One region of the Streptomyces sp. NPDC021100 genome, then DNA from elsewhere that is predicted to be linked to it. Evidence: riboswitches for the same ligand, from Rfam matches in the RefSeq annotation. Region 1 holds a riboswitch; each other region holds the start of a gene.
The links. A riboswitch is a leader RNA that binds a small molecule or an ion and turns the genes downstream of it on or off. The one in region 1 is predicted to bind thiamine pyrophosphate.

Region 2: it holds a riboswitch for thiamine pyrophosphate, as region 1 does, so the genes downstream of both, ACH4PU_RS00220 (thiamine ABC transporter substrate binding subunit) here and thiO (glycine oxidase ThiO) in region 1, are expected to answer to the same signal.
Region 3: it holds a riboswitch for thiamine pyrophosphate, as region 1 does, so the genes downstream of both, thiC (phosphomethylpyrimidine synthase ThiC) here and thiO (glycine oxidase ThiO) in region 1, are expected to answer to the same signal.

Annotation. Positions count from the first base shown of each region.
Region 1 is NZ_JBIRQH010000015.1:67,731-77,139, forward strand. Features, by position in the region: gene ACH4PU_RS24750 (NAD(P)/FAD-dependent oxidoreductase) at 1-1,028, opposite strand, end outside; TPP riboswitch at 1,172-1,284, shown strand; gene thiO (glycine oxidase ThiO) at 1,282-2,475, shown strand; gene thiS (sulfur carrier protein ThiS) at 2,472-2,693, shown strand; gene ACH4PU_RS24765 (thiazole synthase) at 2,695-3,498, shown strand; gene pknB (Stk1 family PASTA domain-containing Ser/Thr kinase) at 3,764-5,728, shown strand; gene ACH4PU_RS24775 (deoxyribonuclease IV) at 5,737-6,615, shown strand; gene ACH4PU_RS24780 (anthranilate synthase family protein) at 6,789-8,771, opposite strand; gene ACH4PU_RS24785 (trp operon leader peptide) at 8,866-8,922, opposite strand; gene ACH4PU_RS24790 (class II 3-deoxy-7-phosphoheptulonate synthase) at 9,024-9,409, shown strand, end outside.
Region 2 is NZ_JBIRQH010000001.1:49,308-58,716, forward strand. Features, by position in the region: gene ACH4PU_RS00215 (ABC transporter permease) at 1-742, opposite strand, end outside; gene ACH4PU_RS00220 (thiamine ABC transporter substrate binding subunit) at 718-1,815, opposite strand; TPP riboswitch at 1,811-1,916, opposite strand; gene rlmN (23S rRNA (adenine(2503)-C(2))-methyltransferase RlmN) at 1,985-3,091, opposite strand; gene ACH4PU_RS00230 (phosphatidate cytidylyltransferase) at 3,236-4,354, opposite strand; gene frr (ribosome recycling factor) at 4,354-4,911, opposite strand; gene pyrH (UMP kinase) at 5,081-5,860, opposite strand; gene tsf (translation elongation factor Ts) at 6,021-6,857, opposite strand; gene rpsB (30S ribosomal protein S2) at 7,035-7,910, opposite strand; partial or broken gene ACH4PU_RS00255 (M23 family metallopeptidase) at 8,233-8,763, shown strand; gene ACH4PU_RS00260 (TetR/AcrR family transcriptional regulator) at 9,015-9,409, opposite strand, start outside.
Region 3 is NZ_JBIRQH010000003.1:360,518-369,926, forward strand. Features, by position in the region: gene ACH4PU_RS08320 (SsgA family sporulation/cell division regulator) at 304-750, shown strand; gene ACH4PU_RS08325 (SPFH domain-containing protein) at 747-2,519, opposite strand; gene ACH4PU_RS08330 (hypothetical protein) at 2,596-2,796, opposite strand; gene ACH4PU_RS08335 (YibE/F family protein) at 2,880-4,373, opposite strand; TPP riboswitch at 4,435-4,569, shown strand; gene thiC (phosphomethylpyrimidine synthase ThiC) at 4,564-6,375, shown strand; gene ACH4PU_RS08345 (VWA domain-containing protein) at 6,480-7,802, shown strand; gene ACH4PU_RS08350 (hypothetical protein) at 7,816-8,697, opposite strand; gene ACH4PU_RS08355 (metallophosphoesterase) at 8,879-9,409, opposite strand, start outside.

The sequences.
Region 1 (9,409 bases):
CGCCCGAACTGCTCGGACCAGAAGTACGGCACCGGGTCGTAGACCGGCCCCTCGGCCGGCCCGTGCACGATGTTCGCGGCGACGGTCTTCGGCCCCTGCAGGGCGTTGTCCCAGTGGTGGACGAGGAGCCGTTCGCCGTACCGCGCGGAGGGGAAGGAGGCGCAGTCCCCGACCGCGTACACGTCCGGGACGGACGTCCGCAGCCGGTCGTCGGTGACGACGGACCGGTCCGCCGCGAGCTCGACGCCCGAGCCGGCGAGCCAGCCGGTGGCGGGCCGCGCGCCGATGCCGACGACGACGGCGTCGGCGGTCAGCCGGGTGCCGTCGGCCAGCAGCACGGCGCCCGGCTCCAGGGCGGCCACCCGGGCGCCGGTGAGCAGCCGGGCGCCGCTCTGCTCGTACCAGCCGGCCATGTGCGCGGCGACCTCGGCGGGCAGCGCGCCGGCGAGCGGGCGGTCGGCGGCCTCGACGACGGTCACCCGGCAGCCGGCCTCGCGGGCGGCGGTGGCGAACTCGGCGCCGATCCAGCCGGCGCCGACGGCGACCACGTCGCCCTTCCGCTCCAGCAGTGGCCGCAGCCGCTCCGCGTCGTCCAGGGTGCGCAGCAGGTGGACGCCGTGCAGGTCCTCGGCGCCGGGCAGCCGGACCGGCTCGGCGCCGGTGGCCACCACCAGGACGTCGTACGGGACGGGCCCGCGCGGCGTGTCCACCTCGTGGTCGGCGGCGCGCAGCCCGGTGACCTCCAGGCCGAGTGCGAGCTCGATGTCCAGGGAGGCGAAGTCGACCTCGAACGCGGACCCGTCCGCCTTGCCGAGCAGCACCGACTTGGACAGCGGAGGCCGGTCGTAGGGCGGGTGGGGTTCGGCGCCCAGCAGGGTGATCGTGCCCTCCCAGCCCTGTTCGCGGAGGGCGACGGCGGTCTGCACGCCGGCCATGCCGGCGCCGGCGACGACGACGCGCCGCCGCGCCGTGCCTCCCGCCGGCTCGTCGGGGGCCGTACCACTGCGGGTGTTCGTCTGCTCACTCACCCGATCACTGTAGGCGGGCGGACGAGGTCCGCCGGAGCACCGTGCGGCGAGACCTCCGACACAACACCCCCGCGCCGCGCGCCCCCAGGGCGGTGCCCGCCGCCTTCCGCCGCGTTCGCGGCCCGTACTAGGGTGGCCGGTGCACAAGCACTCGCGGGAGCCCGGACGGACCGGGCTGAGAGGGAGGCTGGACGGCCTCCGACCGTACGAACCTGATCCGGGTCATGCCGGCGAAGGGAGGGGCTGGACGCCCATGCACGCGTCTCTGCGCACCGGACCGTACGACGTCCTGGTGGCCGGCGGCGGGATCATCGGCCTGGTGACCGCCTGGCGGGCCGCCCAGCGGGGCCTGCGGACCGCCGTCGCCGACCCGGCGCCCGGCGGCGGGGCCGCCCTGGTGGCCGCCGGGATGCTGGCCGCCGTCACCGAACTGCACTACGGCGAGCAGGCGCTGCTCGCCCTCAACCTGGCCTCGGCCCGCCGCTACCCCGCGTTCACGGCCGAGCTGGAGGAGGCGAGCGGCCGGGACACCGGCTACCGCGCCTGCGGCACCCTCGCCGTGGCCCTCGACGCCGACGACCGCGCCCACCTGCGCGAACTCGGCGCGTTCCAGCGGCGCTGCGGGCTGGAGGCGGAGTGGCTGACCGGCCGCGAGTGCCGCCGTCTGGAGCCGATGCTCGCCCCGGGCGTCCAGGGCGGCCTGCGGGTGGACGGCGACCACCAGACCGACCCCCGGCGGCTGGCCGCCGCCCTGCTGACCGCCTGCGAACGCGCCGGGGTGACCCTGCACCGCGCGGCCGTCACCCGGGTGCTGCTCGACGGCGACCGGGCCGCGGGCGCCGAACTCGCCGACGGACAGCGGATCGCCGCCGGCCAGACCGTCCTGGCGGCCGGCAGCCACAGCGGACGGATGGCCGGGCTGCCCGACGCCGTCCTGCCACCGGTCCGCCCGGTGAAGGGCCAGACCCTGCGGCTGCGCGTCCCCGAGGCGTACCGGCCGTTCCTCTCCCGCACCGTCCGGGCGGTCGTCCGCGGCAATCCCGTCTACCTGGTGCCCCGGGAGAACGGCGAGCTGGTGATCGGCGCGACCACCGAGGAGCTCGGCTGGGACACCACCGTCACCGCCGGCGGCGTCTACGAACTGCTGCGCGACGCGCACGAGCTGGTGCCCGGCCTCACCGAACTGCCGCTCGCCGAGACCTCCGCCGGGCTGCGCCCCGGTTCCCCCGACAACGCGCCCCTCCTCGGCCCGACCGACCTGCCGGGCCTGCACCTGGCCACCGGCCACCACCGCAACGGCGTCCTGCTGACCCCGCTCACCGGGGACGTCATGGCCGAGGTGCTCACCACCGGGCGGCTGCCCGAGGAGGCCCGCCCGTTCACCCCCCGCCGGTTCGCCGCACCCGGCGCCGCCCCTTCCGCCCTCGCCCAGGAGCCCTCCGCATGACCGACGTCCACACCATCCACGTCAACGGCGAGCGGCGCGCCGTCCCGCCCGGGACCACCCTCGCCGCCCTCGTCACCGGCCTCACCGGCCGCCCCGGCTCCCCGGGCGGCGTGGCCGCCGCCGTCAACGAGGCCGTCGTCCCGCGCGGCAGCTGGGCGGACACGCCCCTGCGCGACGGCGACCGCGTCGAGGTCCTCACCGCGGTGCAGGGAGGCTGACGTGGCGGACGACGTGCTCACCATCGCCGGCACCCCGTTCGCCTCCCGCCTGATCATGGGAACGGGCGGGGCGCCCAGCCTCGACGTCCTGGAACGGGCCCTGCTCGCCTCCGGCACCGAACTGACCACCGTCGCGATGCGCCGCCTCGACCCGGCGGTCCGCGGCTCGGTCCTCTCGGTCCTGGAGCGGCACGGCATCCGGGTGCTGCCCAACACCGCCGGCTGCTTCACCGCCGGCGAGGCCGTCCTCACCGCCCGGCTGGCCCGCGAGGCGCTGGGCACCGACTGGGTGAAGCTGGAGGTCATCGCCGACGAGCGCACCCTGCTCCCCGACCCGATCGAACTGCTCGACGCGGCGGAGATCCTCGTCGACGACGGCTTCACCGTCCTCCCCTACACCAACGACGACCCGGTCCTCGCCCGCCGCCTGGAAGACGTCGGCTGCGCCGCGATCATGCCCCTCGGCTCCCCCATCGGCTCCGGCCTCGGCATCCGCAACCCGCACAACTTCCAGCTCATCACCGAGCGGGCCAAGGTCCCCGTCATCCTGGACGCGGGCGCCGGCACGGCCTCGGACGCGGCCCTCGCCATGGAGCTGGGGTGCGCGGCCGTGATGCTCGCGTCGGCGGTGACGCGGGCCCAGGAGCCGGTGCTGATGGCGGAGGCGATGCGGCACGCGGTCGAGGCGGGGCGCCTCGCACACCGGGCGGGCCGCATCCCGCGCCGGCACTTCGCGGAGGCGTCGTCGCCGACGGCGGGCCTGGCGGTCCTGGATCCGGAGCGGCCGGCTTTCAGCGCGCGCTGAGGGGTGGTGCCCCGGTCCCGCCCTTTCACCGTTTCTTGCGGGGGCTCCGCCCCCGCACCCCCGAAGCGCGCTGCGCGCGCTGTCCTCAAACGCCGGACGGGCTGATTTCAGCCCGTCCGGCGTTTGAGGACGAGCGGCGAAGCCGCGATAAGGGGGTCTGGGGCGCAGCCCCAGGAACCGGCGAAGGGGCGGGACCGGGGCACACACCACCGTCCGGCCCCACAACCGCACAGCTCACCGCCGATCACTCGTAGACTCGTCAACCGTGGATACGACCCTGCCGGACCCCCTCGTCGACCAGCTGCTCGACGGCCGCTACCGCATTCAGGCGCGGGTAGCCGCAGGCGGCATGGCCACGGTGTACCGGGCGCTGGACACCCGGCTCGACCGGGTGCTCGCCGTGAAGGTGATGCACCCGGCCCTCGCCGCGGACAAGGTCTTCGTCGAACGCTTCATCCGGGAGGCCAAGTCCGCGGCCCGCCTGGACCACCCGAACGTGGTGAGCGTCTACGACCAGGGGACGGACGGCGGATACGTCTACCTCGCGATGGAGTACGTGGCCGGCTGCACCCTGCGGGACGTGCTGCGCGAGCGGGGCGCGCTCCAGCCGAGGGCGGCGCTGGACATCGTGGAACCGGTGCTGGCCGCGCTGGGCGCCGCCCACCGCGCGGGCCTGGTGCACCGGGACATGAAGCCGGAGAACGTGCTGATCGGCGACGACGGCCGGGTCAAGGTCGCCGACTTCGGCCTGGCGCGCACCGTGGGTACCAACAGCGCCACCAACACCGGCTCCATCCTGGGCACCGTCTCCTATCTGGCCCCCGAGCAGATCGAGCACGGCACGGCGGACACCCGCACCGACGTCTACGCCTGCGGCGTCGTCCTCTACGAGATGCTCACCGGCGTCAAGCCGCACAGCGGCGCCAGCCCGGCCCAGGTCCTCTACCAGCACCTGCACCGGGACGTGCCGCCCCCGTCGCAGGAGGTCCCGGGGCTGGCCCCGGAGCTGGACGACCTGGTGACGGTGGCCACAGCCCGCGATCCCGAGCTGCGCCCGTCGGACGCGGTCGGCATGCTGGGCCTGGTGCGGGCCGCCCGCGCCACGCTGACCCGCGAGCAGCTGGACGCCCGTCCGCCGCTGGCCGCGGGCCCGGCCGTGGCGGGCGACGACGAGGAGGCGACGAGCGTCCTGCCGCGCCCGGTCACCGCGCAGCCGCTGCCCCCGGCGGAGACCCCCGAGCCGGACCCGATGGACATGACGGCGCGGTTCGACGGCCCGCCCGAGCCCCCGCCGCCGCCCGCTCCCCCGGCCCGCCCCCGGCGGTTCGCCGCCCTGCGGCGCCGGCCGCGGCGCGCGGTGCTGATCGTGGCCGGCGTGCTGCTGGCCCTGCTGGCCGGCACGGGCGTCTGGTACATCAACGCGGGCCAGTTCACCTCCGTCCCCGCCGTACTGGACCTCACCCAGGCGCAGGCGGAGAAGAAGCTGGGCAAGGCCGGGCTCAAGGTCCGCCTCCAGCCCGAGTTCAGCGACACCGTCGAGCGCGGCCATGTGATGTCCACCGACCCCAAGCCCGGCGAGCGCATCCGGAACACCGGCCGGGTGACCGTCGTCGTCTCCCGCGGCCCGGAGCGGGCCGAGGTCCCCAACGTCGTCGGCATGCGGCTGGACGACGCGAAGAAACGGATCACCCAGGCGGGCCTGACGGTCGGCGACGTCCGGACGCAGTTCAGCGACGAGACCCCGCAGGGCGAGGTGCTCTCCAGCGACCCCCGCGGCGGCGACGAGCGGCGCCCCGACTCCCCGGTGTCCCTGATCGTCAGCAAGGGCGAGCCGGTGGAGGTGCCGGACGTGTCCGGCCTGTCGCCCGACGACGCCCAGTCGCTGCTGAGCGACGCGGGCCTGCGGATCAAGGTCTCGGACGCGCAGGTGTACTCCGACCGGGAGAAGGGCGACGTCGCCGAGCAGTCCCCCGCCCGGGGCGTGCAGGTGGCCAAGGGCGACACCGTGACCGTCACCCTGTCCAAGGGCAAGGAGATGCTCACCGTCCCGGACGTCACCGGCCGCAGCGAGGCCGACGCCAAGCGGATCCTGACCTCCGCCGGCTTCCAGGTCCGGGTGGACCGGCCGTTCTTCTTCCCCAAGGACTCCGTGGACAGCCAGTCCGTCCGGGCCGGCGACAAGGCCGCCCGCGGCGACACGATCACCATCCGCCTCAAGGGAGCCCTGTGATGTCCGGGATGTCCGGTGCTGTGACGGCGGGCATACCCCGCAACCCCGTCGGCGGCCACATCCCGGTGGCCGGCGGCCTGGCCCGCACCGGCCTGCCGTACGCCCGCGAGATCGGCGCCGAGGCCGTACAGGTCTTCGTCGCCAACCCGCGCGGCTGGGCGACCCCGCCCGGCAGCCCGCGACAGGACGAGGAGTTCCGCGCGGGCTGCGCGGCGGCCGGGCTGCCGGTGTACGTCCACGCGCCCTACCTGATCAACTTCGGCTCCCACACGGAGGCGACCGCCGAACGCTCCGTGGACTCCCTCCGCCACTCCCTCCGCCGGGGCCGGCAGATCGGCGCCCGCGGCGTCGTCGTCCACACCGGCTCCGCCACCGGCGGCCGCCCGCGCGCCGAGGCCCTGTCCCAGGTGGGCGAACGCCTGCTCCCGCTCCTCGACGAGATGACGCACGACGACGACCCCCGCCTCCTCCTGGAGCCGACGGCCGGCCAGGGCGCGTCCCTCTGCTCCTGGATCGCCGACCTGGGCCCCTACTTCGACGTCCTCGACCGGCATCCGAAGCTCGGCGTCTGCCTCGACACGTGCCACTTGTTCGCGGCCGGCCATGACCTCGCCGCTCCCGGCGGGATGAAGGCGGCTCTCGACGAACTGGTCGCCGTGGTGGGGCCGGGGCGGCTCGGCCTGATCCACGCGAACGACTCGAAGGATGTGGCCGGGGCGCACAAGGATCGGCACGAGAACATCGGCTCGGGGCATATCGGGGCCGCCCCCTTCGCGGATCTGTTCTCCCACCCGGAGACGGCGGGGGTGCCGCTGACGATCGAGACGCCTGGGGGTGTTGCGGGGCATGCGGCGGATGTGGCGCGGCTGAAGGGCTTGCGGGGCTGACGCCCCGCGGGGGGGCGCCCCGGTCCCTCCCCCAGAGGGGGGACCCCCATTTCACCGTTTCTTGCGGGGGCAAGCCCCCGCGCCCCCGAAGCGCCCTGCGGGCGCTGTCCTCAAACGCCGGACGGGCTATATAGCCCGTCCGGCGTTTGAGGACAACCGCGCGGAGCGCGGTTTCAGGGGGTCCGGGGGGCTTGCCCCCGGGAATCGGCGAAGGGGTGGGACCGGGGCACCCTCACCGCGGCCAGCAACCGCCCCACCACCCCCACCCCATCCAACGTCAACACCGACTCCGGATGGAACTGCACCCCGGCGAACCCAGGCCCCCGCAACGCGTGCACCTCACGCGTCACAGCGTCCACCGCGACCTCCACCCCATGCGCCGCCAGCTCCCCCGCCACAACAGCGCCGCACCGCGCCGTGAACGTGTTGTAGAACCCCACCGTCTCCGGCACCCCGAAGAAGTCGATCCGCTCCTGCGCACCCTGGAAGGGCACCGCCTTCCGGACGATGTCCAGCCCCAGCTCCGCGGCGATGAGTTCATGCCCGAGGCAGACGCCGAGAAGCCCGTGCCGGTGGCCGGCGAGGAGGTCGGCGGTGAGCCCGCGCAGCAGCCGCATGCGCGGGTCGCCGGAAGCGGACGGGTCGCCGGGGCCGGGCCCCAGGACGACCGGGCCCTCGTGGGCGAGGGCCGCCTCGCGCAGGCCCGGCTCGTCGAAGCGCCGGACGGTGACGGCGAGCCCCGAGGCCCGGAGCAGATGGGCGAGCATCGCCGTGAACGTGTCCTCGGCGTCGACGACGAGCGCGTGCCCGGACGCCGTACCGGGCATCGCCCCGGACGGCTCCCGCATCCGCAGCCAGAACGGCGCCAGGTCCGCCCGCCGCGCGTCCAGCGCGGCCCGCACCCGCGGATCGTCGGCGAGCCGGACGGGAGCACCGGCGGCCGGGCGGCCGACGGGCGGCCGGACGCCGAGTGCCGCCAGGACGGCCGCCGCCTTCGCGTGCGTCTCGGCCACCTCGCCGCGCGGGTCGGAGTGCCGGACGAGGGTGGCGCCGACGGAGAGCCGCAGCCGGCCGCGCCGGTCGATGTCGGCGGTGCGGATGAGGATGGGCGAGTCCAGGGTCCGGGCGCCGCCGGCGTCGCGGCCGATGAGGGCGAGGGCGCCCGCGTAGTAGCCGCGCCCGCCGGCCTCGTGGCGGCGGATGACGCGGCAGGCGTTCTCCACCGGCGACCCGGTGACCGTCGCCGCGAACATCGTCTCCTTCAGCACCTCCCGCACGTCCAGCGACGACCGTCCCCGCAGCTCGTACTCGGTGTGCGCGAGGTGGGCCATCTCGCGCAGCCGCGGGCCGATCACCACGCCGCCCCGGTCGCCGACGGTGCACATCATCTTCAGCTCCTCGTCCACGACCATGGACAGCTCCTCCACCTCCTTGCGGTCGTGGAGGAAGGCGAGCAGCCCCTCGGCGGAGGGCCCCTCGGCGGGGTAGCGGTAAGTGCCGCTGATCGGGTTCATGACCACCGTGCCGCCGGACATCCGCACATGGACCTCGGGGCTCGCCCCGACGAGCGTCCGGTCGCCGGTGTGCACGACGTACGTCCAGTACGCGCCGCGCTCGCCGGACAGCAGCCGGCGGAAGAGGGCGAGCGCGTCGGCCGGCCCGAAGCCGTGCACCTCCCCCTCGAAGGTGCGGCGGACGACGAAGTCGGCCCCCTCGCCGCCGCCGATCTCGTCCCGGACGACCCGCTCGACGATCCGCGCGTACTCCTCGTCGCCGACGTCGAACGCGCCGCCCTCCACCCGCACCTCGTGCGCGGGCAGCGCGGCGAGGACGTCGGCGAGGGGCAGCTCGTACGTCTCCTCGGGGTGCAGGACGAGCAGGGGCGTCCCGTCGTCGTGGACCTCGAAGCCGCGCTCGCGCAGCTGCCGGAACGGGACGAGGGCCAGCGCGTCGTGCGCCGGGGCGCCCGGCGCGGGCGGCCCGTCCGGCAGCGCGATGTCCGCCAGCCGCGCGGCCTCGGCGACCGGGCCGGTGAGCAGTTCGACGGTGTCCCCGGCGAGTCCCGGGGTGCGGCGGTGGAGCAGGGCGAACGGCGGGTGGCCCGGGGCGGTGAGCCGGGCCAGAAGGGAGGGGAGAGTCGCGGTCGTGTCGGGCACGGGGGTTCCTTCCGGTGGGGGGAGAGGAACGGCCGGGCCCGAAAACGCCGAAGGCCGCCCCTCGGGCGGCCTCGCGTCGGTTGGGTACGCGCAGTCAGTGGGCCGCCGGATGAGCGGTCCACCACCAGTTCTGGTTGCTGTGCGCGTACATGCCGCGCACCTTACCCCAACGCTTGCCGGATGGCGGAGTCCTTCGTCTCAGAGTCCGGTCCTCCGGATGGACGGGCGCCCGCACCCCGTAATGTGGGGAGCGTGACCGTGAACGCTGAAATCCACGCCGGTGGCAACACCTGGCGCTCCCTGCCCGCGGCGCAGCAGCCTGATTGGCCGGACTCCGAGGCTCTGCGCGATGTGATCGCCGAGCTCGAGTCCTATCCGCCCCTGGTCTTCGCCGGTGAGTGCGACCAACTGCGTCAGCGTCTGGCCGCCGTGGCCCGGGGCGAGGCGTTCCTGCTCCAGGGCGGCGACTGCGCCGAGGCGTTCGACGCGGTCGGCGCGGACCAGATCCGCAACAAGCTCAAGACGCTGCTCCAGATGGGGGCGGTGCTCACGTACGCCGGTTCGGTGCCGGTCGTGAAGGTCGGCCGGATCGCCGGCCAGTACAGCAAGCCGCGTTCGAAGCCGACCGAGACCCGGGA
Region 2 (9,409 bases), on a different contig from region 1:
GCAGTTCGGCGGTCTGCCGGTAGATCTCCACCTCCAGCGTGGCGTACCTGGGGCCGCCGAGGATCTGGACGGCGCCGAAGGAGGTGAAGGTGAACAGGAAGACCATCAGCGCCGCGGCGGCCACGGCCGGGGCGAGGGCGGGCAGCGTGATCCGCCGCCAGGCGGCGAATCGGCCGGCGCCGAGCACCCGCGCGGCCTCCTCCTGCCGGGGGTCGAGCTGCGCCCAGAGCCCGCCGACGGTCCGGACGACCACGGCGTAGTTGAAGAAGACGTGGGCGAGCAGGATCGCCCAGACGGAGTTGTCGAGCCGGACGCCCCACAGCTCGTCGAGCAGCCCCCGCCGCCCGAGCAGCGCGAGGAAGGCGGAGCCGGCCACCACCGTGGGCAGCACGAACGGGACGGTGACCACCGCCCGCAGCAGTCCCTTGCCGGGGAAGTCGAAGCGCGCCATGACGTACGCGCCGGGGAGCGCGAGCACCAGCGTGAGCGCCGTGGAGGCCGCCGCCTGCCAGGTGGTGAACCACAGGACGTGCCCGGTGGCCGGGTCGGTGAGCACCTCGCCGATCCGGCCGAACCGCCACCGCCCGTCCGCCTTCAGCCCCCGCGTGACGATCGCGGCCACCGGATAGGCGAAGAAGAGGCCGAAGAAGGCCAGCGGGACGGCCATCAGGCCGAGGCGGACGCCCGTCCCTCGCGCTCCGCGATCCTTCGGTGCGGCTACTTCAGGACGATCGAGGACCATGCCTTGACCCACTGATCACGGTTCTTCGCGATCTTCTCGGGGGCGAGCGTCTGCGGGGCGTCGACCGTCGCGCCGAACTTGGTGAACAGCTCGGGCAGCTTGGCGTCCGTCACCACCGGCTTGACGTACATGCTCAGTGGCACGTCCTCCTGGAACCGCTTGCTCAGCAGGAAGTCCAGCAGCGCCTTGCCGCCCTCGGTGTTCTTCGCGCCCTTGAGCAGCCCGGCGTACTCGGTCTGCCGGAAGCAGGTGCCGGTCGCGACGCCGGTCGGCGCCTCGTCCGCCGACTTCGGCCGCTGCTTCATGCCCTGCACCTCGGCCGGCGGGCTGGACGCGTAGGAGACGACGAGGGGCCGGTCGCCCTTGGCCTTGCGGCCGGCGGCGGAGCCGGAGAAGCGGTCGTTGTACGCCTGCTCCCAGCCGTCGACGACCTCGACGCCGTTGTCCTTGAGCTTCTTCCAGTAGTCCTGCCACTTGTCGTCACCGAACTTGGCGACGGTCCCGAGCTGGAAGGCCAGGCCCGGGGAGGAGGTGGCCGCGTTCTCGGTGACCAGCAGGCCCTTGTACTCGGGCTTCACCAGGTCGTCGAAGGTCTTCGGCGGCGCCAGCTTGTGGTCGGTGAAGTAGGCGCGGTCGTAGTTGACGCAGATGTCACCGGAGTCGACCGGCGTCACCCGGTGCTCGGCGTCGTCGGCCCGGAACTCCTTCGCCACCCGGTCCAGGCCCTTGGCCTCGTACGGCTCGAAGATCCCGTTGTCGAGGGCGCGGGAGAGCAGCGTGTTGTCGACGCCGAAGAACACGTCGCCCTGCGGGTGGCTCTTGGAGAGGATCGCCTGGTTCACCGCGCGTCCGGCGTCGCCGCTCTTGAGCGTCTTGACCTTGTAGCCGGTCTGCGCGGTGAACTCCTTGAGCACGTCCGGCGAGGCGACGAACGACTCGTGCGAGACGAGGGTGACCGTCTTGCCGCCGTCGGTCTCCTTGGCCTCGTCAAAGCCGCCGCAGGCCGCGAGGGCCGGAGCGGCCAGGGCGATGACGGCGGCGGCGCCCAGGGCACGCCGGAGGGTGGTGTTCATGGTCGAGCTGACTCCCTACGCCGGTACTAACCGGATCAGGTCCGAGGGTCTGCGGCGCGGGCCGCACTCTCAGCGCTGTGTGCGCTCCCCTGTCGGATTGTTCATTTGTACGAGCGGTGCGAGTGCACCGTACCAGTGCGCCCGCCCGCTCCCCCGCCGTCGGCGGGGCTCAGCGCTCGGTCGCCGCCAGCTGGCCGCAGGCGCCGTCGATCTCCTGACCGCGCGTGTCCCGGACGGTGACCGGGACGCCGTGGGCGGCGATCGCCGCGACGAACGCCCGCTCGTCCTCCGGACGGGACGCCGTCCACTTGGAGCCCGGCGTGGGGTTCAGCGGGATCAGGTTGACGTGCACCCGCTTGCCCTTGAGCAGCCGGCCCAGCAGGTCACCACGCCACGCCTGGTCGTTGATGTCCCTGATCAGGGCGTACTCGATGGAGATCCGGCGGCCGGACTTCTCCGCGTACTCCCAGGCCGCGTCCAGGACCTCGCGGACCTGCCAGCGGGTGTTGACCGGGACGAGCGTGTCGCGCAGCTCGTCGTCGGGCGCGTGCAGCGAGACCGCGAGGCGGCACTTGAAGCCCTCGTCGGCGAACCGGTGCATCGCGGGCACCAGGCCGACGGTGGAGACGGTGATGCCGCGCTGCGACAGCCCGACGCCGTCGGGCTCCGGGTCGGTCAGCCGGCGGATCGCGCCGACGACGCGCTTGTAGTTGGCCAGCGGCTCGCCCATGCCCATGAAGACGATGTTCGACAGCCGCGCGGGCCCGCCGGGCACCTCGCCGTCGCGCAGCGCCCGCATGCCGTCCACGATCTGGTGCACGATCTCGGCGGTCGACAGGTTGCGGTCCAGACCGGCCTGGCCGGTGGCGCAGAACGGGCAGTTCATCCCGCAGCCGGCCTGTGAGCTGATGCACATGGTGACCCGGTCCGGGTAGCGCATCAGGACGGACTCGACGAGCTTGCCGTCGTGCAGCCGCCACAGCGTCTTGCGGGTGGTGTCGTCGTCGCACGAGATGTGCCGCACCACGCTCATCAGCTCCGGCAGCAGTTCGCCCGCGAGCTTCTCGCGGGCGCCGGCCGGGATGTCCGTCCACTGCGCGGGGTCGTGCGCGTACCGTGCGAAGTAGTGCTGGGACAGCTGCTTCGCCCGGAAAGGCTTCTCACCGATGGCGGCGACGGCCTCCTTGCGCTCGGCGGGCGAGAGGTCGGCGAGGTGCCGCGGGGGCTTCTTGGCTCCGCGGGGGGCTACGAAAGTCAGTTCTCCGGGCTTAGGCATGATGTTTCAAGTGTCGCAGATGTGCGGGCGGGGCCCGCCGTCCTGTGGACAACGGGCCCCGCCCGAGGGGAATACGCAGGTCAGCCCAGGTTCAGCCGGCGCCGACGAAAGCGACCAGCAACAACCACGCCGCTGGCGCCCTCGTCAGCCCGCGCCGACGAAAGCCACCAGCAACAGCCACACCACCGGCGCCGTCGGCAGCAGCGAATCCAGCCGGTCCATGATCCCGCCATGCCCCGGCAGCAGCCGGCCCATGTCCTTGATGCCCAGGTCCCGCTTGATCATCGACTCGCCGAGGTCGCCCAGAGTCGCGCTCACCGCGACGGCCAGGCCGAGCAGCAGGCCCTGCCACCACACCCCGTCGTCGATCAGGAAGCGCATGCACAGCGCGCCCGCCGCCATGGCGAACAGCACCGCGCCGATCAGCCCCTCGCGGGTCTTGCCGGGGCTGATGCGCGGCGCCAGCTTGCGCTTGCCGAAGCGCCAGCCCACCGCGTAGGCGCCGGTGTCGCTGACCACCGTGAGGATCAGGAAGGTCAGCACCCGCCAGGCACCGTCGGCGGCGGCGAGCATCAGGGCCACGAAGGTGGCCAGGAACGGCACGTAGAACGCGGCGAAGATGCCCGCCGTGACGTCCTTGAGGTAGTCGTCCGGCGGCTCGGTCATCCGCCAGATCAGCACGGCGAGCGCGGTGAGGGCCATGGCCACCCACGCGCCCTCGGCACCGTCGGCGTACCCGGCGACGATCATCGCGGCCCCGCCGATGGCGAGCGGCACCAGGGGCGCCTTGATGCCCTTGCGCTCCGCGAGCCGGGAGGTGAGCTCCCACAGCCCGACCACCACGGCGATCACGATCACGCCGAGGAAGACGGGCTTGTAGACGAAGAGCGAGGCGACGATGACCGCGCCGAGCCCCAGGCCCACCCCTATCGCGGCCCGCAGATCGCGGCCCGCGCTCTTCTTCCCCGCCTTGGGCGCCTGGGGGGCGGCGGGTTCGTGCGGCCGGATGTCGGGCTCCCCTCGGTCACGGTCGTCGCGATGGTCACGGCCGTCGCGTTCGTCACGGAACAGGGGGCCACCGAGGTGAGCGGCCCCCTGGTCACGGTCCTCCTGGTCTCCGCCTGCGTCGGGCACGATCGGCATGGGCCGAGTCTGCGCCGCCACGGCCGCTTCGCGCACTGGACCCGCCGGGAACGGGGTGTGCCGGTCGGCGGATCCCCACTGCCCGGCGCGCGACGGGGTTCCCCAGGATGCGTCGTTCATCAGACCTCGAGCAGCTCGGATTCCTTGTGCTTGAGCAGCTCGTCCACCTGCGCCACGTACTTCGCGGTGGTGTCGTCGAGCTCCTTCTCGGCGCGGCGCACCTCGTCCTCGCCGGACTCCTTGTCCTTGACGAGCTTGTCCAGGGCGTCCTTGGCCTTGCGGCGGATGGAGCGGATCGAGACCTTGGCGTCCTCGCCCTTGCCCTTGGCGACCTTGATGAACTCCCGGCGGCGCTCCTCGGTGAGCTCGGGGAAGTTCACTCGGATGATGTTGCCGTCGTTGCTGGGGTTGACGCCCAGGTCGGAGTCGCGGATGGCCTGCTCGATGTTGCGCAGGGCGCTCTTGTCGAACGGGGTCACCACGGCCATGCGCGGCTCGGGGACCGAGAACGACGCCAGCTGGTTGATGGGCGTCAGCGCACCGTAGTAGTCCGCCACGATCTTGTTGAACATCGCCGGGTGGGCACGCCCGGTGCGGATCGCCGCGAAGTCCTCCTTGGCGACCACAACGGCCTTCTCCATCTTCTCCTCGGCTTCGAGGAGGATCTCTTCGATCACCACTTGCTCCTGGTGTTATCAGTAAGCAGAGCCTCGCCCCTGCGCGCGTCTTCTCCTGCACGGTGTCCGACCGGCAGGCGGTTGTCCATCCCCGGGCCGTGGTCTTCCCGCGGCCCCGGGTTGCCGTCCGCCGGTGCCCGGGGGCGCGGCGGACGGCCGTACGGGCGTCTCAGTCCCGCGTGCCCTGGTCGCTCACGAGCGTGCCGATCTTCTCACCCTTGACGGCGCGGGCGATGTTGCCCTCGGCGAGCAGCTCGAACACCAGGATCGGCAGCTTGTTGTCCATGCACAGGCTGATGGCGGTGGCGTCGGCGACCTTGAGGCCGCGCGCCAGCACCTCGCCGTACTCCAGGGCGTCGAACTTCACCGCGGCGGGGTTCTTCTTCGGGTCCGAGTCGTAGATCCCGTCGACGCCGTTCTTGCCCATGAGGATCGCCTCGGCGTGGATCTCCAGGGCGCGCTGGGCGGCGGTGGTGTCGGTGGAGAAGTAGGGCATGCCCATGCCGGCGCCGAAGATCACGACGCGGCCCTTCTCCAGGTGGCGCACGGCGCGCAGCGGGATGAACGGCTCGGCGACCTGGCCCATGGTGATGCCGGTCTGGACCCGGGTCTCCACGCCTTCCTTCACCAGGAAGTCCTGGAGGGCGAGGCTGTTCATCACCGTGCCGAGCATGCCCATGTAGTCGGAGCGCGCCCGGTCCATGCCGCGCTGCTGGAGCTCGGCGCCGCGGAAGAAGTTGCCGCCGCCGATGACGACGGCGATCTCGTAGCCCTCGCGGACCACGGCCGCGATCTCCCGGGCGATGGCGTGCACGATATCGGGGTCGACACCGAGCCCTCCGCCGCCGGCGAAGGCCTCGCCGGACAGTTTCAGCAGGAACCGGCGGGGTTTCCCGTGGTCGTCGCTCTTGCCGTCGGCGGCCCTGTGGGCGTCCGCACCCTGATTCATTGGAGTTCTCCTCGTGCACATACGAAGAAGGCCATTGCCGGTGGGTCCTTTCGGTTCCCTGTGCGGCAATGGCCTCCTCGTCACATCAGCGGCCGGCCGGTGACCGGTCGGCTGCGTACGACCCTAGCGGGTCGCGGGTCAATCGCTGCCCTGCCGGGGCTCAGGCGCCGACGCGGATGCGGGCGAAGCGCTTCAGCGTGACGCCGGCCTCGTCCAGGATCTTCTGGACGGTCTTCTTGTTGTCCTTGGCGAAGGGCTGGTCCAGCAGGACCTGCTCCTTGAAGAAGCCGGTGACGCGACCCTCGACGATCTTCGGAAGGGCGGCCTCGGGCTTGCCCTCCTCACGCGCGGTGGCCTCGGCGACGCGGCGCTCGTTCTCCACGACGTCGGCCGGGATGGCGTCACGGGAGAGGAACTTCGGCGCGAACGCGGCGATGTGCTGCGCGACGTCCTTCGCGACCTCGGCGTTCTCCTTGTCCAGCTCGACCAGGACGCCGACCTGCGGGGGCAGGTCCGCGGCGGTGCGGTGCATGTACGCGGAGACGTAGCCGCCGGCGAACGCGGCGAAGCGGTCCACGACGATCTTCTCGCCCAGGGTGGCGTTGGCCTCGTCGATGAACGCCTGGACGGTCTTGCCGGCCTCGATCTCGGAGGCGAGCAGGGCCTCGATGTCGGCGGGGGCGGTCTTGGCGACGTGGGCGGCGAGCGCGTCGGCCACGGCGATGAACTTCTCGCCCTTGGCGACGAAGTCGGTCTCGCACTTCAGCTCGACGATGACACCGGAGGTGTTGTCGTCGGCGATGGAGGAGACGACGGCGCCGTTCTCGGTCGTGCGGGACTCGCGCTTGGCGACGCCCTTCAGGCCCTTGACGCGGACGATCTCGACGGCCTTCTCGAGGTTGCCCTCGGCCTCGTCGAGCGCCTTCTTGCAGTCCATCATGCCGGCGCCGGTGAGCTCACGGAGCTTCTTGACGTCAGCGGCGGTGAAGTTCGCCATCGTTGAAATCCTTCTTGTGCACTGTGCCCCGCCGTGCCGCTCGGCACCCGGCGGGGCAGGTCCGTCTTGAGGTCACCACGACGGCCGGTCCCGTCCACCGGACGGAACCCGGCCGTGGATCCACCAGGGACGGCGGGGTCACGCTGTACGTGGCCCCCGCCGTCCGGTACGGCAGGGTCAGGCCTGCTCGGCGTCCGCGGCCGGCTTCTCGGCCTCGGCCTCGGCGGGAGCCTCGGCAGCGGGAGCCTCGGCGGCGGCCGGGGCCTCCTCAGCCTTCTTCTCGCCCTCGAGCAGGTCGCGCTCCCACTCGGCCAGCGGCTCGCCGGCCTTCTCGCCCGGCTTCTGGTCGCCGGTCGCGGCACCGGAACGGGCGATGAGGCCCTCGGCGACGGCGTCGGCGATCACGCGGGTGAGCAGGGTGACGGAGCGGATCGCGTCGTCGTTGCCCGGGATCTTGTAGTCGACCTCGTCGGGGTCGCAGTTGGTGTCGAGGATGGCGACGACCGGGATGCGGAGCTTGCGCGCCTCACCGACGGCGATGTGCTCCTTCTTGGTGTCCACGATCCAGACGGCGCTGGGCACCTTCTGCATCTCGCGGATACCGCCGAGGGTCTTCTCCAGCTTGGCCTTCTCGCGGGAGAGGACCAGGAGCTCCTTCTTGGTGAGGCCGGAGGCGGCCACATCCTCGAAGTCGATGAGCTCGAGCTCCTTCAGGCGCTGCAGGCGCTTGTAGACGGTCGAGAAGTTGGTGAGCATGCCGCCCAGCCAGCGCTGGTTGACGTAGGGCATGCCGACGCGGGTCGCCTGCTCGGCGATCGCCTCCTGGGCCTGCTTCTTCGTACCGACGAACATGATGGAGCCACCGTGCGCGACGGTCTCCTTGACGAACTCGTAGGCGCGGTCGATGTACGACAGCGACTGGAGCAGGTCGATGATGTAGATGCCGTTGCGCTCCGTGAAGATGAAACGCTTCATCTTCGGGTTCCAACGACGGGTCTGGTGACCGAAGTGGACGCCGCTCTCCAGCAGCTCCCGCATCGTGACGACGGCCATGGCCGTGCTCCTTGTGATATTCGGTTTCCACGGCGGCCGGGCGGCCGCCGCTCCTGACGCCCCGGAGCGCCCGCCGTGCGCCGCTCCCCTGTCGGGGAGCCGTTCACGGACCGAGGGACGCGGCCACCGCGCTGCCCGGAAAGGGTCTGACGCGACGGTGGCGGGGCGTGCGAAGTCGACCCGGTGACCCGGATCGCCAAGAGAAGTGTACGGGACCGGGGAAGGGGCGGGTGACGGGCTTGTCCACAACCGGCGAGTAGTCCACAGGCACGGGTCAAGATCCCCTGGAATCGCGGGGTTCCGCCACGGTGGGCGCATGTCTATGCGAAGGATCTTGCGGCTTCTTCTGGCGGCGGCGGTGGCCGCGGTCACGCTCGTCTGTGCGCTGCCGGCGGCGGCCGGTGACGAGGCCCCGGCCCCGCCGGCCGCCCGGGCCTGGCCGGTGGGCACCCGGCCGGCGGTCCTGCGCGGCTGGGATCCCCCCGCCGCGCCCTGGGCCCGTGGCCACCGGGGCGTCGACCTGGCCGCCACCCCCGGCGACCCGGTCCGGGCGGCCGCCGACGGCGTCGTCTCCTTCGTCGGGACGGTGGCCGGGCGGGGTGTGGTGTCCGTGGAGCTTCCGGGGACCGGTGACCCGCCGTTGCGGACGACGTACGAGCCGGTGGTGGCCGGAGTGCGGCGAGGGGATCGGGTGGCGGCGGGTGCGGTGCTGGGCGAACTGGGGCCCGGGCCCTGGCATTGTGCTGCGGGCTGTCTGCACTGGGGGTTGTTGCGGGGGCGGGAGTATCTGGATCCGCTGGGGTTGCTGCCGGGGTGGATGGTGCGGCGGGGGCCGTCGCGGTTGTTGCCCCTGTCCCTCCCCCAGAGGGGGGACCCCCACTTCGCCGTTTCCTGGGGCTACGCCCCAGACCCCTTTGTCCTCAAACGCCGGACGGGCTGGTATAGCGCGCCCGGGCGCGCTATACCAGCCCGTCCGGCGTTTGAGGACGAGCGGCGAAGCCGCGACAAGGGGGTGCGGGGGCTCGCCCTCGCAAGAAACTGGGGGCACCTCCCAGCGGTAGCTGGGGGAGAAAGGGCGGGACCGGGGCACCCCCACCCGGGGCGTCAGCCCCGAACCCCCCGCAACGCCATCCCCACCGCGACAGCGGTGACCCGCTCCGGCTCCTCCACACCCAGCTCGATCCGCCGGACAGCCGCGTCCACGACACCCTGAAGCATCATGGCGACCAGCCGCGGCTCCTCATGCCCGAGCGCCACCAAAGCCTCGCCCACCATCGAGATCAACCCGCCATGCGCGGCCCGAATCTTCTCCCGAGCGGCAGCGTCCAGCTCACCGGCGGAGATCGCGACGACGGCACGGTGCCGCCGGTCCCCCACCAGCGCCAGCTGCCGCCGCACATACGCCTCGATCTTCGCCTCCGGCGTATCCGCCTCCGCCATGGCGGACTCGACCTCGGCCGCCCAGACGGGGAAGTCGACGGCGCACAGCTCCTCGACGA
Region 3 (9,409 bases), on a different contig from region 1:
CTGGCCGCTGCTCATCAGGTGCCCGTCAGGTGCCCGTCCACCGTCCCGCCTCGGCGGTGGGCGCCTCCGCACTTTGGCCAGTTCTCTGCTTATGTCCGCCCGGAATCCGGCGGAACGACTCCATGCCGTAGTCGAGTCGCTACTCTCCAGAGTCGAAGAGCCGTAAGCTCCCTCTCAATCTCTATCGGTAACTGAAAAATCACTCCTTGTGATCCGCAGGGCGTTGTTGTCAGACTATGGCGTCATGAGTAGGGCCATGAGGATCCAATCCCGGCCAAACCGACAAAGACGGGGCATTGGGCGATGCGCGACACAGTTCAGGCAGAAGTGATCATGACGTTCCTCGTCTCCGAGGAGCTGTCCTTCCGTATCCCGGTGGAGCTGGCCTATGACAGCAGCGATCCCTACGCGGTGAAGTTCACCTTTCACCTGCCCGGCGACGCCCCGGTGACCTGGGCTTTCGCAAGGGAGTTGCTGCTCGACGGGTTGAGCCAGCCCTCCGGCGAAGGCGATGTGCACATCGCCCCCGCCTCCGCGCAGCACCTCTCGGACGTGTTCATCCGTCTGCAAGTGGGCGGCGAAGGCGCGCTGTTCCGGGCCGGGGCGGCGCCCCTCGTGGCCTTCCTGGACCGGACGGACCGCGTCGCCCCGCTGGGCGAGGAGCGCTCGGTCGCCGATTTCGACTACGACCTGGCCGCGGCGCTCGAGAGCATCCTCGCCGGCAACACCGAGGGGCAGAACGCCGGTTAACGTGCCGGTGCGCCGCCACCGCCCCCGGCCGGGCCCCCGGCGGGCCGCTCGACCGGCACCCGCTCGGTGCGCGGGACGGGACCGCCCGGCGCGGCGGCCGTACCCCGGTCGGGGAGCCCGGCCCCGCCGTCGTCGGCGCCCCCTGCGGCCCCCGGTGCCCGGCCGCCCCTTCCGCCGGGTCCGCTGGTTCCACTGGCCCCGCGGGTGCCGTCGATGCCGCCGGCGCCAGGGCCGCCGTCGAGACCGCCGCTCATGGACGACAGGAGCTGCCGCGCCAGGCCCAGGCCCGTACCGCCCAGGGTCAGCGCCTTGGCGAACGCCTCCGACAGGCCGTCCGCGCCGTTCAGCACCACCATGTGATCCACGCTTCCGAACGCCTGGGCGCCGGCCCCGACGATCTCGGGCCACTTCTCGGCCAGTTGCTGGGCGACCACCGCGTCCTGGTTCTCCGCCAGCGCCGCCGCCCTCGCCTTGATCGCCTCCGCCTCCGCCAGCCCCTTGGCCCGGGCCGCCTCCGCGTCCGCGAGGCCCCGGGCCCTGGCCGCCTCGGCCTCCGCCAGCCCGCGCGCCCGGGTGGCCTCCGCCTCGGCGAGCCCCTGCGCCTTGGCCGCCTCGGCCCCCGCCAGGCCCTGGGCCTTGGCCGCCTCGGCCTCGGCCACGCCCTGCGCCTGCCCGGACGCGGCCTCCGCCTCACCGGTGGCCCGCGTCGAGGCCGCCTCGGCCAGGCCGCGCGCCTTGGTGGCCTCCGCCTCGGCCGCGGCCTCCGTCTTCACGCGCGTCGCGTCGGCCGCGGCGGCCAGCTCCGTCTCCCGGGCCAGCGCCTGCGCCGCCGAGATCCGGGCGTCCCGCTCGGCCTCCGCCAGGGTGCGCGTCTTGTACGCGGCGGCGTCGGCCGGCTTCCGGACGTCCGCCTGGAGCTGCTGCTCCCGGCGCCGCGCCGCCAGCTCCGCCACCCGCGTCTCCTGGACCACGACCTCCTGCTGTGCCGCCGCCTCGGCCAGCGGACCGGCCTGCCGCGCCTTGGCCGCGGCGCCGTCCCGCTCGGCCTGGTAGCCGGCCTGGAGTATCTCGCTGTCCCGGGTGGCCTCGGCCATCCGCGCGGCCGCTGCCTGCTCGGCCTCGGTGGCCAGCCGGTCCGCCTCGGCCTGGGCGATCCGGGCGTCCCGGTGCACGGCCGCGGCGTGCGGCGCGGAGAGGTTCTTGATGTAGCCGGTCGGGTCCTGGATCTCGTGGATCTGCAGGGAGTCGATGATCAGGCCGAGCTTCTCCATCTCGGTGCCGGAGGCCGCCCGGGTCTCGCCCGTCAGCCGCTCCCGGTCGCGGATCATGTCCTCCACGGTCAGCCCGCCGACGATCGACCGCAGGTGTCCGGCGAACACGTTGTGCACCCGCTCGGACATGAACTTCTGCTGGTCCAGGAAGCGGCGGGCGGCGTTGGCGATCGAGACGAAGTCGTCGCCGACCTTGAAGATGACCACGCCATGGACCTTGAGCGGTATGCCCTGGTTCGTCACGCAATCCACGTTCAACTGCGCCTCGTTGAGGTCCAGGGACAGCTTGCGCACCACCTGCACCCCGGGCAGCACCAGCGTGCCCCGCCCGGTGACGATCCGGAAGCCCATCCCCTCCCCGAGGCCCTCCGTGCGGTGCTTCGAGCCGGAGATGACCAGCGCCTCGTTGGGCTCCGCGACGCGCCACATCAACTTGAACAGCCCTACCGCGAGGGCGACGGCCACCACGACGGCCCCCGCCACGATCCCGATGAACATGTCCCGTTTCCCCCTTTTGCGTTGCGGCCCGGTGGGCGCGTCGTGACCCGTCGGGCGCTGGTCACCGTCGGGCGGGTCACCCGTAGGCGGATGTCACATAGACCGTGCGGGGCGGCTGGTACTCCACGACCACCACGAGCGTCCCCCGCGTGATGCGCTCGCCCGGTTCCACCGCGTACGCCAGGAACGCCTCGGCGCCCCCGCGCACACGGAGCATCACCTCGCCGACCAGCCCGGGGCCGATCGCCCCCGTCACCCGGCCCGTCTCCCCGATCACGGCACCCCCCGTCCGGCCACCCCACCGACAAACACCTGCGAGCGGGCGCCCGCCGGCGCCCGTACCGCCCGGGCCCCGCCGCGCTAGCGCTTCGCCCGGCGGCGCCGGCCGCCACCGGACCGCGCACCGGTGCCGCCCCCGGGCCCGGTGTCCGCTCCCTCACCCTCAGTGTGCCGGTCGGCACTGACAACGAGCGCCGCCAGCAGTGTCGTCACCGGCACCGAGAGCACGAGCCCGATGCTGCCGACCAGCGTCCGTACGATCTCCTCCGCGACGATCTCGCTCGTGGCCACCGTTCCCACGCCGCTGTCGGCGATCGAGAACAACAGGAGCAACGGCAGTGACGCACCGGCGTACGCCATCACGAGCGTGTTGACGACAGAGGCGATATGGTCCCGCCCGATGCGCATCGCCGCACCGTACAATTTGCGCCAACTCGCCGAGGGATCCGCCTCCTTCAGCTCCCACACCGCCGAGGTCTGCGTGACCGTCACGTCGTCGAGGACGCCCAGCGAGCCGATGATGATCCCCGCCAGCAGCAGGCCCTGGGTCTCGATGCCCGGGAAGAGCCCGTGGACGAGTGCGGTCTGGTCGTCGGTGTTCCCCGTCAGCCGCGCCCAGTCGATGAACCACGACCCCAGCAGCCCGATGACCAGCAGCGAGGTGAGCGTCCCCAGGACCGCCACCGACGTGCGGGCGTTGAGGCCGTGGCACAGGTACAGCGCGATCAGCATGATCGCGCTGCCGCCGACCACCGCGACCAGCAGTGGGTCCGAACCCTGGAGCACCGCGGGGAGGATGAACAGCGTCAGCACGCCGAAGCTGATGACGAGGGCCACCAGTGCGAAGACGCCGCGCAGCCGTCCGATGGCCACCACCGCCACGGCGAACAGCCCGGCCAGCAGGCCGACCGGGAGGTCGCGGTCCACGTCCATGACCGAGTAGCGCAGGTTCTCGGGGGCCTTGGGGGCGTAGGCGAGGATGACCCGCTGCCCCACCGTGTACTGCCGGGACGCCCCGGGGTGCACGATCTCGGTGAACGTACGGCCCTTGTCGGGCCCCGAGGAGACTTCGATGACGGCCGACCGGCAAGGGCCTTCGGCCGGGGCCGGACCACCCGGCGCCCCTGCTCCCTGCGGCGGCGGAGCCTGACCGCCCCCCGGCGCCCCGGCGGCTCCCGCGCCCCCGGCGCACGCCACCTCCTCCTGTTTCACCACCCGCCCCGACTCCGTATGCCGGTCCAGCCCGAGCCCGCTGTGCGAGTGCGGCGGCGCGCCCCCCGGCCACAGCACCACCAGCCCCACCAGCACCGCCGCCGTGAACGGGATCAGCACCGCCGCGATCACCTTGCGCAGCCGGTGGGAGACGGGAGCGGCGGGGCCGTGGCTGTGACTGTGGCCATGATGGCCATGCCCGTGACCGTGCTGGCCATGACCGTGCCCCGCGTCCACCCCGAACCCGAACCCCTTCCGCCGCCTCCGCGCCCGTCCCCGCCCCCGCCCCCGCCCGCGACCATGGCCGGATCCATGCGGGGACGAGGGCGGCCGGGGCGGGGGAACGGCGTCGCTGGCGGTCATCGCCCGATCATCGCAAGCCCCTCTGGCACTCCGGCGCCGGAAGGCGCTAGCGTTGTGTCACCTTTGCAATCGCGGGAGCTCGGAGCACCGGGCTGAGAGGGCGCTGACCTCCGTACGAACGGTACGGAAGCCGCTGCGTCGACCGCTGAACCTGTTACCGGGTAATGCCGGCGTAGGGAGTTACGGTCATATGACCTCGCAGGACGCACGCACGTCTGCCGACCCGTCCACCACGCGACCGACGGCCGAGGCCACGGAACGCACCGGACAGATCGGACGGATCGGCTGGCACAAGGACTACGTCACCGGCTCCCGCCCCGACCTCCGGGTCCCGGTGCGCCGGGTGCACCTGACCAACGGACAGGACGTACAGCTGTACGACACCTCGGGCCCCTACACGGACCCGGACGTCACCACGGACGTCCGCCGGGGCCTGCCGCCGCTGCGCGAGAACTGGATCATCGGCCGCGGTGACACCGAGGAGTACGCGGGCCGCCCGATGCGCCCGGAGGACGACGGCATCAAGCACACGTCGCCGCGCGGCGGCCTGAAGAACCTCGACGCGGTCTTCCCCGGCCGCCCCCGCCAGCCCCGCAGGGGCCGGTCCGGCACCGCCGTGACGCAGCTCGCCTACGCGCGCCGCGGTGAGATCACCGAGGAGATGGAGTACGTCGCCCTCCGGGAGAACGTCTCCCCGGAGACCGTCCGCGAGGAGATCGCGGCCGGCCGGGCCGTCCTCCCGGCCAATGTGAACCACCCGGAGATCGAGCCGATGATCATCGGCAAGAAGTTCCTGGTCAAGGTGAACGCCAACATCGGCAACTCGGCCGTCACCTCCTCCATCGAGGAGGAGGTCGAGAAGATGACCTGGGCCACCCGCTGGGGCGCCGACACGGTGATGGACCTCTCCACCGGCCGCAACATCCACACCACCCGCGAGTGGGTGCTGCGCAACTCCCCCGTCCCCATCGGCACCGTGCCGCTCTACCAGGCGCTGGAGAAGGTGGACGGCAAGGCCGAGGAGCTCAGCTGGGAGATCTACAAGGACACGGTCATCGAGCAGGCCGAGCAGGGCGTGGACTACATGACCGTCCACGCCGGCGTACTCCTGCGCTACGTCCCGCTGACCGCGCGCCGGAAGACCGGCATCGTCTCCCGGGGCGGTTCGATCATGGCCGCCTGGTGCCTGGCGCACCACAAGGAATCGTTCCTCTACGAGAACTTCGAGGAGCTCTGCGAGATCCTCGCGGCCTACGACGTCACGTACTCCCTCGGTGACGGGCTCCGCCCGGGTTCGATCGCGGACGCGAACGACGAGGCGCAATTCGCCGAACTGCGCACGCTGGGCGAGCTCAATGCGATCGCGAAGCGGCACAACGTCCAGACGATGATCGAGGGCCCGGGCCATGTCCCGATGCACAAGATCAAGGAGAACATCGACCTCCAGCAGGAGATCTGCGAGGAGGCGCCGTTCTACACCCTCGGCCCCCTGACGACGGACGTCGCGCCCGCGTACGACCACATCACGTCGGGCATCGGCGCCGCGATGATCGCCTGGTGGGGCACGGCGATGCTCTGCTACGTCACCCCCAAGGAGCACCTGGGGCTGCCGGACCGCGACGACGTCAAGACCGGCGTCATCACGTACAAGATCGCCGCACACGCCGCCGACCTGGCCAAGGGCCACCCCGGCGCCCAGGAATGGGACGACGCGCTCTCCGACGCGCGGTTCGAGTTCCGCTGGGAGGACCAGTTCAACCTGGCCCTCGACCCGGACACCGCCCGCGCCTTCCACGACGAGACGCTGCCCGCCGAACCGGCGAAGACCGCGCACTTCTGCTCCATGTGCGGGCCCAAGTTCTGCTCGATGAAGATCTCTCAGGACATCCGCCGCGAGCACGGCGGTGACCTGGGCGCTACGGACATCGAGGCGGGGATGCGGGCCAAGTCGGAGGAGTTCGCCGCGTCCGGGAACAGGGTGTACCTTCCGCTCGCCGACTGACGGCGGGTGCGCCGGCCGGTGACGGGACCGGGGGAGCTCCGCTCGTGGGGCTGCCCCGGGCCGGCGGATTGTCCGGTTCCGTTGTTCGCCGTGAGACTGGCCGGATGAATGACATATCCCTGGGCAAGGGCGCCAACCGCGTGGTGCCCGTGACCGCTGTGCACGCCGTGCTCAGCTGGAAAGCCGTGCCGGGAGCGCCGGACGTCGATGCCACCGCCCTGCTCCTCACCGCCGGCGGAACGGTGCGCGGCGACGGCGACTTCGTCTTCTACAACCAGCCGCGGCACGCCTCGGGCGCCGTCGCGCACCGCGGAAAGCGGACGGAGGCGGAGGGGCTGGTCACCGATACCGTCCTGGTCGACCGGAGCGGTCTGGAGGCCGACGTCGAACGGGTCGTCCTCTGCGCCGCGGCGGACGGGGGGACGTTCGGCGAGGTGAGCGGGCTGACGCTGGAGCTGCTGGACGCCGTGACGGGTGCGGTGCTGGCCCGGTACGAGATGTCCGTCGGGCCGGAAACCGCGCTCGTGTGCGGGGAGTTGTATGTGCGGGACGGCCGCTGGAAGTTCCGTGCGGTCGGCCAGGGGTACGACACCGGGCTGGCCGGACTCGCCACCGACTTCGGCGTGGTGGTGGCGGGGGAAGCGGCGCCGGTGGCTCCCGTCGAGGAGTCTCTCCCCCTCGAACTGCGCGAACGGCTGGAGCTGCGCAAAGAACAGGTGTCCGTCAGCCTCAGGAAGCGGGGCGCCGACGGACTTCGGGCGCGCGTGATCCTGGTGCTCGACGCGTCCGGTTCGATGAGCGAGCTGTACGACGACGGTGTGGTCGCCGGTGTGGTGGAGCGGATGGCGGCCGTCGCCGCGCAGTTGGACGACGACGGCACGCTGGAGGCGTGGGTCTTCGCCGACCGCCCGGCCCGGCTGCCCGATCTGCGGCCGGCCGACCTGCCGGAGTGGATCTCCCTGCATGTGCGGCTCGACGACCCCTGGGAGCACGGGCTGGAGGAGCGCCGCGCCGGGCAGACCGACATGGGCCGCATCGGCTGGGGGAACAACGAGCCGAAAGTGATCGCCAAGGTCCGGAAGGACGTCCGGACGAACCCGTCCGCCGACCCGACCCTCGTCCTGTTCTTCTCCGACGGCGGTGTGTACGAGGACGAGCGGATCGAAGGGCAGCTCCGGGCCGCCGTGAAGGAGCCCGTCTTCTGGCAGTTCGTGGGGCTCGGGCGGGCCGACTACGGGGTGCTGGAACGGTTCGACACCCTGCCGGACCGTTCCCTCGACAACGTCGGGTTCTTCGCCGTGGACGACATCACCACCGTTTCCGACCAGGAGCTCTACGACCGGCTGCTGTCCCAGTTCCCCGCCTGGGTCGCCGCGGCCCGGCAGGCCGGTGTCCTCGGACCGGACGCCTCCCGTCCCGCGCCGTGAGCCGACACGGGCCTCACTCCCGGCCGTTGGGCTTCCCGAGCTCCGGACCGGTGTAGTCCGGGCTGGTGAAGCGGGGCCGGAGGTGGGGACCCGGCTGCTCCTCGTGGCTGGAGAAGCCCGGGCTGGAGAAGCCCAGCCGCGAGGTGCGGCCCCGCTCCTCCCGCGGTCCCGGCACGTACGAGGAGTCGGGCGCCACGGGTGCGTCGGCCAGGGCCTGGCGCAGGAAGGGCAGGAGGCCGCGGTGCAGCAGGGCTTCGTGCCAGGCGTCCCGGGCCCGGTCGGCGTCCAGTTCGAGCCGGGGGACACGGGAGGGGCCGGCGGCGGACTTCACGGTTCCGGGGGCGCCCGGACGTCCGTTGCGCAACGCCATGAGCAGCAGTGCGCCCATGGCGATCAGCGCGCCGGCGGCCGTGAGGCCGGCGAACCACCAGCCCGCCGTCACCATCGGCCGGGCCACCGAGCTCTCGGTCCCGATCACCTCGAGCACATAGCCGATGAGGAGGAACAGGAAGGCGGCTATCCCGGCGAGGACCGGTGCCAGGACGGTGAGCACCGCCCCCGCGCCCGCCCCGGAGGCGCCCGGGCCGTCGGAGCCGGTGCCCTCCTGCCGGCCGCGTCCGCGGGAACCGGCCGCGGCGGAACGGTGGTGCGTTCTGCGCAGTTCCTCGCGCGCCCTGACGTAATTCCGGTATTCCGGCAGCGCGCTCGCCGAAATGGCGGTCATGGCCCGGACGGCCGAAGTCCGCAGCTGTTCGGTGTCGAGTCGCCGTCCTTCCGCGGCGATCAGTGCGCTGATCTCCGGATCCCGGTCCGCCGAGCGCAGTGCCAGGTCCAGGACCCGCTCGAATTCCGGGCGGTCCTCGGCCAGCAGATGCGGAGCGCTGTTCATGTGCATCCCCCGATGCTCCGTAGGAAGCCCTTGGCGCCGACGGCGCCTGCATGGGGCGGAAACGGAGGAGAGCCTGCTACGGATAAGCCGATGGTAGAGCCGCACCGGCGCGGGGTGACAGTGCGTTTCGCGAATTCCCCCGCGGCGGTGGGAATCCCAACCTGCCCATGAACCGGTCGGATAATCCTCAGTCCGCGAGCGGCAGTTGCACCACCAGCAGCTTTCCGGCCATGGTGACGCCGCCGTCCATGGCGAGGGCCAGACCGTCCGCGTACAGGTGCGGGCCCTCCACGACGGGGGTGCTGTCCTCGCCGTCGGAGTCCTCGCCGGGCACGTCGCCGAGGAGGTACGGGATGGGGCTGTGGCCGTGCACCACGCGGCTGCCGCCGTAGGTCTCCAGCAGTTCGCGGGCGGCCGTGGAGCCGGCCTCGTCGCGGAAGGCGAAGCGCTTGGTGAACTTGCGGAACAGGTCCCAGCACTCGTCGGGGTCGTTGCGCTGGAGGGCCTCGGTCACCGCGTCGTTGACGGCCTCGATCGAGTCGCCGTACTCCAGGTAGGCGGTGGTGTCGGAGTGGACGAGCAGGTGGCCGTCCTCCTCCGCCATCGCGTCGAGCCGCGACATCCACTGGAGGTGGTGGTCCTCCAGCCGCTCCATGTCGGTGCGCTGGCCGCCGTTGAGCAGCCAGGCGGCCTGGAACGAGGCCGTTCCGGCGCCCGA